One region of the Bradyrhizobium sp. AUGA SZCCT0169 genome, then DNA from elsewhere that is predicted to be linked to it. Evidence: predicted binding sites of a transcription regulator. Region 1 holds the regulator's gene; each other region holds the start of a gene.
What was found. The regulator LexA, encoded in region 1, represses DNA repair genes until DNA is damaged. The targets are predictions, from matches to a motif close to TGTTCNNNNTGTGTTCNG.
Positions count from the first base shown of each region.

Region 2: JQ609_RS33650 (helicase-related protein) is a predicted target of LexA. The motif match lies at 1,411-1,428, and genes of this name have one in related genera.
Region 3: ruvC (crossover junction endodeoxyribonuclease RuvC) is a predicted target of LexA. The motif match lies at 1,118-1,135, and genes of this name have one in related genera.

Region 1 covers NZ_JAFCMC010000005.1:232,044-235,249, forward strand. The annotation lists gene JQ609_RS08550 (ComEC/Rec2 family competence protein) at 1-289, shown strand, start outside; gene JQ609_RS08555 (hypothetical protein) at 332-754, opposite strand; gene JQ609_RS08560 (hypothetical protein) at 894-1,133, opposite strand; gene lexA (transcriptional repressor LexA) at 1,362-2,069, opposite strand; gene glp (gephyrin-like molybdotransferase Glp) at 2,283-3,206, opposite strand, start outside.
Region 2 covers NZ_JAFCMC010000056.1:18,577-21,782, forward strand. The annotation lists gene JQ609_RS33650 (helicase-related protein) at 1-1,319, opposite strand, end outside; gene JQ609_RS33655 (DUF3108 domain-containing protein) at 1,785-2,597, opposite strand; gene rpmB (50S ribosomal protein L28) at 2,993-3,206, shown strand, end outside.
Region 3 covers NZ_JAFCMC010000041.1:25,822-29,027, reverse strand. The annotation lists gene JQ609_RS30130 (YebC/PmpR family DNA-binding transcriptional regulator) at 163-909, shown strand; gene ruvC (crossover junction endodeoxyribonuclease RuvC) at 1,165-1,692, shown strand; gene ruvA (Holliday junction branch migration protein RuvA) at 1,689-2,306, shown strand; gene JQ609_RS30115 (NIPSNAP family protein) at 2,332-2,646, shown strand; gene ruvB (Holliday junction branch migration DNA helicase RuvB) at 2,686-3,206, shown strand, end outside.

The DNA.
Region 1 (3,206 bases):
TGATTGTGAGCGTGCGGCGCTGGTGGTAACCGCAAGGCAGGCGCCTGCGGCGTGCGGGGCCTCGGTGATCGATGCGGAGCGTCTGCGGCGGCAGGGCGCCATGGTGCTGCGGCGAAGCGTCGGCGGATTTACCATCGATGCCGTCAAGCCCAGGGGCGTCGATCGCCCATGGTCGCCGGCGATCGCGGGCGAAGGTGACGCGGAGACAACCATCCTCGCGCCACGCCGTGCGGCGCCGCGTGCGGTCGATGCGACCCCGTCGGAAGCGGACCTGCAGGCCGAGGAATAAGGATTCACGTTCCCCGGCGCGGCGCGACCGGCGGCGCGGAATTCAACCGGTGGAAAGCGGTGTCGTCGTCGTAGTGTCCGCCTTCGTTGCCGCGCGCTCGGGAATCGGATGCACCACCGGCAATTGCAGCACGGTGACGCGCTGACCCTCGCAAAGCTGCGTCACCAGCACATGGCTCCCGTCGGGAAATTCGATTGCGTCGTGGTGACGTTCCTTGATATGCGGATCAATGGTGTTGAACTTGCCGACGCGAAAACCGATCGTCCGCGTCCAGATCCAGCGGTTGTCGTATTTGACGTCTTGCGCGAAGGCCAGTTCGGTCCCGGGCAGCATGCAGACCGCGACTGCGGGGTCGCGTTCGCTGGCAAAGCCGCGGGTCGAGGTGCCGCGGAAGGTGGTCGATATCAATGTCTCGCCGACCTCAGCAGGACGCGTTGCCATCGCGTGCAAACTATAGTCACACATCGGATCGCTCCCTCGTAAGAGATAAAGACCCGTGCCTCCCTCGAGGCGCTGGCCTCTATCAGAGTGGACTTGAGCAAAGTCTATTCCTGTTCTGGACATTTGTGCGACGGAAAGGCCGGCGCAACCGATCACAAACGCGCTACGGCGGCTGCGGATTTTCAGGCATCGGCGGCAGCGGCAGTTCGAAGGCGCCGAGATGGAATTGCTCCCGTCCGTCGTCGGCAATCCCGGGCAGCGCGACCAGCGTGAACGCAGCCTCCGGAAATTGCTGCCAGATCGCGAGATCTTCCGCCGTCACTGTCAGCCAGCCGAACCGGAGCATGTAGCGGCCCGGCTCGGTCACTAGGCCCGCCCGCTGCCAGGTGATCTTGGTGATCATATTGCTGACCACGTCGCGTCCCCCCGTTCGCACGCTTTCGAGCACGCCTCAAACCAAACAGCGCGCTCACGCCGCCAGTTTTTGCTGCGTTCTGGGCAATTGTGGGACGTATGCAAGCGCACCGCGACGGTTAAGGCTGTCCCAACGTCCAGGCAACGAAAAGCCCCGGTCGATGGCCGGGGCTTTTTTGCGGTGCCGAACGCGGCTTGCATCTGGCGCGGGCCGCGCTCAGTACTTCCGGTACAGCCCGATCAGCTTGCCCTGAATCCGGACCCGGTTCGGCGGCAGGATGCGCACTTCATAAGAGGTGTTGGCGGGCTCCAGCGCGATCGAGGCGCCGCGGCGGCGGAAGCGTTTCAGGGTGGCTTCCTCCTCGTCGATCAGCGCCACCACGATATCGCCGGTGTCGGCGGTCTCGTTGCGCTGGATCAGCGCCATGTCGCCGTCGAGAATGCCGGCGTCCACCATGGAATCGCCGCGGACTTCGAGCGCGTAATGTTCGCCGGAGCCGAGCATGTCCGGCGGTACGCTGATGGTGTGGCTGCGGGTCTGCAGCGCCTCGATCGGCGTGCCGGCGGCGATCCGGCCCATGACGGGAACGGCGACCGGACGGTTGCCATCGTCCTCGGCGGGCGCGCTGGCGGCGCGGACCTTGCCGAGCGTGCCTTCGATGACGCTCGGGGTGAAGCCGCGGCGGCCGTTGCCGTTACCGGCGCCCGCAAGCTCGGGCAGCTTGATGACTTCGATGGCGCGGGCACGGTTGGGCAGGCGGCGGATGAAGCCGCGCTCTTCCAGGGCGGTGATGAGGCGGTGGATGCCGGATTTGGAGCGGAGGTCGAGCGCATCCTTCATTTCGTCGAAGGAGGGCGGCACGCCGGCTTCCTTGAGCCGTTCGTTGATGAAACGCAGAAGTTCATACTGTTTGCGCGTAAGCATCTCGAGCAATCCCCCGGTTGGCGCGTCGTAATTCGTGGTCGTTCAGCTTGCAGAGGCCGCGGTCTCAAATTCGGAAGTCCAAAACTCCCATTTGTAGACACTAGCTCTCGAAACAAATCATGAACGGACACTATATGTTCGATACATGTTCCGCAACCACTTAATTTCAGGTGAACGCGCGCCGAGTTCACTCGAACAGGCCGCCCGGACGCGTCATTCCGGCAGGCGCAGGAACTCGCATGGCGTGCCTTCAGGCACCGCCGGCGCAAACGGCGGACGTATCAAAAGCGCCCGTGCCGCAGCGAGATTCCCAAGCAGCGACGAATCCTGGTGGCTCACCGGCACCGCGATCAACGCACCGTCTTCGCGCTGCTCAAGCCGTGCGCGAAGATAGTCTTCGCGCTGGTCGTTGGCGGGAAGATCGCGGCCGAGCAGGGCGGTCTCACGCGCGTGATGGATGGTTTTTCGGCCCGACAGCGCGCGAATCAGCGGCACCAGAAACAGGAAACCGCAGACATAGGACGAGACCGGATTGCCGGGCAGGCCGATCACCCGCATCGCCCCGAGGCGCCCGTGCATCATCGGCTTGCCCGGCCGCATCGCGATGCGCCAGAACGCCATCGCGACGCCCTCGGCCTCCAGCGAGCGCTTGACGAGGTCGTGGTCGCCGACCGAGGCGCCGCCCATCGTGATCAGGATGTCGGCGCCCGAGGCGCGGGCGCGGCGGATGCCGTCAGTGGTCGCCTCGACCGTGTCGGCGGCGATGCCGAAATCAATGGTTTCGGCGCCCTCGGCCCGCGCCAGCGCGCGCAGCGCGTAGCCGTTGGAGTAGACGATCTGGCCGGGGCCCGGGATCGAGCCCGGCATCACCAGCTCGTCGCCGGTGGCGAGCACCGCCACCTTGGGGCGGCTGATCACGGCGAGTTCCGGATAGTTCATGCCGGCGGCGAGCGACAGATCGCGTTCGGTGAGGCGGCTTCCCCTGGTGAGCAGCACGTCGCCCTCGCGGAAATCGGCGCCGGCGGCGCGGATATGCCGTCCCGGTCTTGCAACTTCCGTGATCGTGATGTGGTCGCCGCTGGCGGCCGTGTCTTCCTGGATGATGACGGCGTCGGCGCCATCGGGGATCACCCCGCC
Region 2 (3,206 bases), on a different contig from region 1:
GTCCAGGTGCGAATTTGCGCGATCCGGCCCGACAGCGTGTCGATATCGCCGGTGACGCGGTCGGCCAGGTCGACCTGGGCGGCGAACCATTCGTCGGGAATCCGGCCCTTTTTCATCAGGAATCCGTACAGCGTGGTCACCAATTCTGCATGGGCGGCCGGCGCCAGGCGCCGGTAATCCGGGATCTGGCAGGCGTCCCACAGCCGTTCCACGGCCGCCGGCCCATGGGCCATTTCCCGCACATCGCCGTCGCGGGCCGCATGATCGAGCACGCGCAGATCCTCCGCAATTGGCGCGCGCGTGAGCACTTCATGCTGCGGCGAGAGCGCCAGCGAGACCTGCAGGCTGCCGAGCGAGGCGAAATCCAGCTTCGAATTGCGCCACTGCAGCATTTTGACGCTATCAAAAGTGTGGTTCTGCAGCGCGTTCACCAGTTCCGGCTCGAACGGCGCGCAGCGGCCCGTGGTGCCGAAGGTGCCATTGCGCGTGGCGCGGCCGGCGCGGCCCGCGATCTGTGCAAACTCGGACGGATTCAGGCGGCGGAACTGGTAGCCGTCGTATTTGCGGTCGGAGGCGAACGCGACGTGATCGACGTCGAGGTTGAGGCCCATCCCCACCGCGTCGGTCGCGACGAGATAATCGACGTCGCCGTTCTGGAACATCTCGACCTGCGCATTGCGCGTGCGCGGCGACAGCGAGCCCAGCACCACGGCCGCACCGCCATGCTGGCGGCGGATCAATTCGGCGATGGCGTAGACTTCATCGGCGGAGAACGCGACGATCGCGGTGCGCCGCGGTTGGCGCGTGATCTTGCGGTCGCCGGCAAATTCGAGCTGCGACAATCTGGGCCGTGTGACGATCGATGCGCCCGGCAGCAGCCGCTCGATGATGGGCCGCATCGTCGCAGCGCCCAGCAGCAGCGTCTCGTCGCGGCCGCGGCGGTGCAGGATGCGATCGGTGAAGACGTGCCCGCGTTCGAGATCCGCCGCGATCTGGATTTCATCGACCGCGAGGAACGACACGTCGATGTCGCGCGGCATCGCTTCCACCGTCGACACCCAGTAGCGCGGGTTCTTCGGCTTGATCTTCTCCTCGCCGGTGATCAGCGCGACGGCCTCAGTGCCCGCGCGCGCCGCGATCTTGTTGTAGACCTCGCGCGCCAATAGCCGCAGCGGCAGGCCGATGATGCCGGACGAATGCCCCAGCATCCGCTCGATCGCCAGGTGCGTCTTGCCGGTGTTGGTCGGCCCCAGCACCGCGGTAACGCCGGCGCCGGGAGCGCGTTCATGTCCAAACGTGGACGAGTAGGAGAAAGCCATAATTTGCAGGTGTTTCTTTGATTCTCAGCGGCGCCGCGCGGCTTGCTTTGTGTGTCACTTTGCGACGGTGATGCGGTCGCGGCTTAAGCTCTGGAACGAGTCTAGAACGAATCGCGAAGGAATCGCTGACTCTTACTTAAACTGGCTTCGTTCACCGCAACATCCAGCGTTAGCGCTCATGATGCGGCACTAGATCAAGTTTGCCGGGGCTCCACAAGGCGGTGATTTCAGGTGAGTTTCCTTAAAATTGAGAGCGCTCGGAGTCGAATCAGAAGCGGTCAAGAGTCAATGGGATTCATCTTCATGAGTTGCATCGATCGCGCCGCGAGCGACAGTGCGCTCCCTCCCCCCTTGCGGGGGAGAGGGCGGGGGAGAGGGGTAGCCACAAGCGAGACTGCCCGTGAGAACCCCTCTCCCCGACCCTCCCCCGCAAGGGGGGAGGGAGCGATAGAGCGCGTTGCTATATCACTGCGTCTTCGCCACCCTTGGCGGCGCCGCCGTTGTGACAAAACTCGTGGCTTCCAGCATCGCAGGCCCGAACGGGGTCGGAATCGTCATGCGGAATGGAACCAGGATCCGGGTGCCCGCGATCGGCACGAAGGCGATCTCGATGTTGCGCTGGCTGGCGAGGTGCTTGATCACGGGACGATCGGGGATATAGCCCGCGATCGGCGTGAAATAGACCGCGCAGACCACCGCTGGCCCATGATAGCCGCGCTCGGCCTTCACCGTTTCCATGCGCTTGTAATCGAGCTTGAGGTCATAGCGCAGCCGGCCGTCGAAGATGCCGGTGCCGGTGCGGCAGGCCTCCGGCGACAGCGGATCGCCCGTTCCAGGCACGCGGATCATCGCGCCCGTCATCGGATCGAGCACGTTTTTGCGATGCGCTTCGGTCACGACGATGCGGTCGGGATCAACAGGCGGTTCCGGATCGATGGTGAAATCCTTCACGCCCCCGTTCGCGATCGAAAGGCGGATGGTCTCGGATTTCTTCGAACTGGTGGTGGTCGCGGTATAGGCGTTGGCGACCAGCGCGCCACCCACGACGCGGCCCTGCGAGGCGCCGGAACCCTTGCCGCCGGAAAACGCCTGCAGCAGGCCGGTGGAACCGCCCTGCGCGGAGGCGGAAAACGCATCATCGCCGATTTCGATGGTCCAGGTGCCCTTGCCGACGGGAATGCCCGCCAGCGACGCCTCATAATGGGCATCGAGCCGGCCCTGCGCGGACGCTTCCAGCGGCGCAAGCCACAGCAGCGCGCCAGCCGCAAGACTGCCCATCAGGCCGAAACGATGCGAAATGGCACGTGTGGTCACGTAACTGACGGTCCTGCTGGCGCGAGCTCTTGTCTATGTAATCAGAAATATCCGGCAATCAACGCGTGGCGGTCCCTCGCGGTGGCTCAATCCGCAGGGAACTGAAGATGTCGGCGGGGATTGCGCCCTTTATATGGTCCTAACGTCTTGATATCCTTAAACCCTTGTAATGGCTTCCAAACCGGCAATGCCGCCTTCTTGGGAGTACGCAAAATCTTAAGCGAAACCCCGCAAAACCTTGACGCCTAGGGCCTACAGCCCTATACGTCCGCGGTTCCTGGAAATGGACATGATTTTGGACCCCCGCGCGGCGCCATGATGCGCTTGCTGATTGCGGGGATGGAAGAGGATTTTGTGCGATGTCTCGGCGCTGCGAACTGACGGCCAAGGGCCCGCTGGTGGGTAACAAGGTGAGCCACTCGAACATCAAGACCAAGCGGCGCTTCCTGCCGAACCTGGTCAATGTCACCTTCATCTCGGACGCGCTCGGCCGCAACGTGCGCCTGCGCGTCTCGACCAATGCGCTCAAGAGCGTCGACCACAATGGCGGCCTCGACGGCTACCTCCTCAAGG
Region 3 (3,206 bases), on a different contig from region 1:
ATCCGGGCATGAAGTCATGGTTAACAACTGCCTCATATTCCATCTTACGGGCACTACTTAAGTACCAGAACGGGCCTTGAATCTTTGATTTTGGCCGGTTGACGGCCTATAAGGCCGCGTTTTCATCCAAATCCGCTCACGAACGAATCCAAGAGACCCCGCATGGCCGGCCATTCCCAGTTCAAGAACATCATGCACCGCAAGGGGCGGCAGGATGCCCAGAAGTCGAAACTGTTCGGCAAGCTGGCGCGGGAAATCACGGTCGCGGCCAAGATGGGCCAGCCCGATCCGGCGATGAACGCCCGGCTGCGCGCGGCGATCATTTCCGCCCGCCAGGAAAACATGTCGAAGGATTCGATCGAGCGCGCGGTGAAGAAGGCGAGCGGCGGCGAGGGCGAGAATTATGACGAGATCCGCTACGAGGGCTATGGCCCCGGCGGCGTCGCCGTGATCGTCGAGGCGCTGACCGACAACCGCAACCGCGCGGCCTCCGATATCCGCTCCTACTTCACCAAGTCCGGCGGCAACCTCGGCGAAACCGGATCGGTTTCCTTCATGTTCGATCACACCGGCATCATCGAATACGACGCCAAGGTGGCCTCCGATGACGCGATGCTGGATGCGGCGATCGAAGCCGGCGCCGACGACGTTATTTCGAGCGAGAACGGCCACGAAATCTATGCCTCCAAGGAAACGTTTCGCGAGGTCGCCAAGGCGCTGGAAGCGAAGTTCGGCGAAGCCCGCAAGGCGGCGCTGACCTGGAAGCCGCAGAACACGGTGCCGGTGGACGACGAGACCGGCGAGAAGCTGCTCAAGCTGATCGACCATTTGAACGAGCACGACGACGTGCAGAATGTCTACGCCAATTTCGAAGTCTCGGACGCGCTGATGGCGAAGATGGGCGGGTGATTTGTCGTCCCTGCGAACGCGGCCCCACGCTCCGCTGTCGTCGCCCGGCATAGCCGTCTGAAGGACGGCGTCGCTTCCGCTCGCCTACGACCGGGCGATCCAGTACTCCGGGCAGTTGCGATTCATCACAGGCTTCCCGGCGTACTGGATCCCCGCCTTCGCGGGGATGACAATTGATGGTGGGTACGCGACCTGGGCAGGGGATGACTGTTCTCTTTATGTTTCGTTCACGGTGCTCTGGCGTTATCACAGGCCATGACATCTCCTCCGATTCGCCAACCCGTCCGGATTATCGGCATCGACCCCGGCCTGCGCCGCACCGGCTGGGGCGTGATCGAGACCGAGGGCAACCGGCTGGTCTTCATCGGCTGCGGCTCGGTGGAGCCGCCGGACGATCTGCCGCTGGCGAGCCGGCTGCTGGCGATCCATGAAGGCCTCGCCGCCGTGCTCGGCGACTACAGCCCCATGGAGGCTGCGGTCGAACAGACCTTTGTGAACAAGGACGGCGTTGCGACGCTAAAACTCGGCCAGGCGCGCGGCGTCGCCATGCTAGCGCCGGCGATGTTCGGCATATCGGTTGCCGAATACGCGCCCAACCAGGTCAAGAAGACCGTGGTCGGCGCCGGTCATGCCGACAAGAACCAGATCGCGGTGATGCTCAAAATCCTGCTGCCGAAGGCCGAGCCGAAATCCGCCGACGCCGCCGACGCGCTGGCGATCGCGATCACGCACGCCCATCACCGCGCCGGCACGGCGCTACGGCTGAAGGTGGCGGGTCTATGATTGGCAAACTGAAAGGCCTGATCGACTCCTACGGCGAGGACTACGTGATCCTCGACGTCGGTGGTGTCGGCTATCAGGTACATTGCTCGTCGCGCACGCTGCAGGCGCTGCCCGCGCCCGGCGAGGCCGCGGTGCTCTCGATCGAGACCTATGTGCGCGAGGACCAGATCAAGCTGTTCGGCTTTCGCGGCGATATCGAGCGCGAATGGTTCCGCCTGCTGCAGACGGTGCAGGGCGTCGGCGCCAAGGTGGCGCTGGCGGTGCTCTCGACCTTGCCGCCGGCTGAACTTGCGAACGCGATCGCGCTGCGCGACAAGGCCGCGGTGACGCGCACGCCCGGCGTCGGGCCGAAAGTCGCCGAACGCATTGTCACCGAATTGAAGGACAAGGCGCCGGCCTTCGCCAGCGTCGATCCGGCGCTGGTACATCTTTCAGGAGCGATCGACAATGATCGCGCGCCACGCCCGGTCACCGACGCGATCTCGGCGCTGGTCAATCTCGGCTACGGCCAGCCGCAGGCGGCGGCCGCCATCGCGTCCGCCTCGCGCAGCGCCGGCGAGAATGCGGAAACGGCCCAACTGATCCGGTTGGGGCTGAAGGAACTCGCGAAATGAACGAACTGCGCTGGAGCATCACAAAATGATTACCTGTTATCTGCGTTACCAGCTCGATCCGGACAAGCTCGCCGACTTCGAGGCGTACGGCGCGATGTGGCTTGAACTGCTGCCGCGGTTCGGTGGCGTCCATCACGGCTACTTTCTGCCATCCGAAGGCGAGAGCGACGTGGCGTTGGCGATGTTCAGCTTTCCGAGCCTCGCGGCCTACGAACAGTACCGCAAGGATGCCGGCACCGATCCCGACTGCCAGAAGGCGGTCGCCTTCGCAAAACGGACGCGTTGCTTCATCCGCTTTGAACGGTCATTTTTCCGGCCATTGTTTCCGAAAACGGCCTAAAGCTGGGCGAAGAGGTGAGAAAGACATACAAGTAGCCGCATGAACACGCCCTCCCGCATCGTCACCCCCGAGCGCCGCAGCGACGATGTCGGCGATACCGCGCTGCGCCCGCAATTGCTGGCGGAGTTCGTCGGCCAGGCGCAGGCGCGGAAGAATCTCTCGATCTTCATCGAGGCGGCGCGCAAGCGCGGCGAGGCGCTCGATCACGTGCTGTTCGTGGGGCCTCCCGGCCTCGGCAAGACCACGCTGGCGCAGATCGTGGCGCGTGAACTCGGCGTCGGCTTTCGCGCGACCTCCGGACCTGTGATTGCCAAGGCCGGCGACCTCGCCGCGCTCCTGACCAATCTCGAAGAGCGCGACGTCCTGTTCATCGACGAAATCCATCGCCTCAGTCCGGCGGTCGAGGAGGTGCTTTATCCTGCGATGGAGGATTTTCAGCTCGATCTCATCATCGGCGAGGGGCCGGCAGCGCGATCCGTAAAAATCGAGCTGGCGAAATTCACCCTGGTCGGCGCCACGACGCGTGCGGGCCTGCTCACCAATCCGCTCCGCGACCGCTT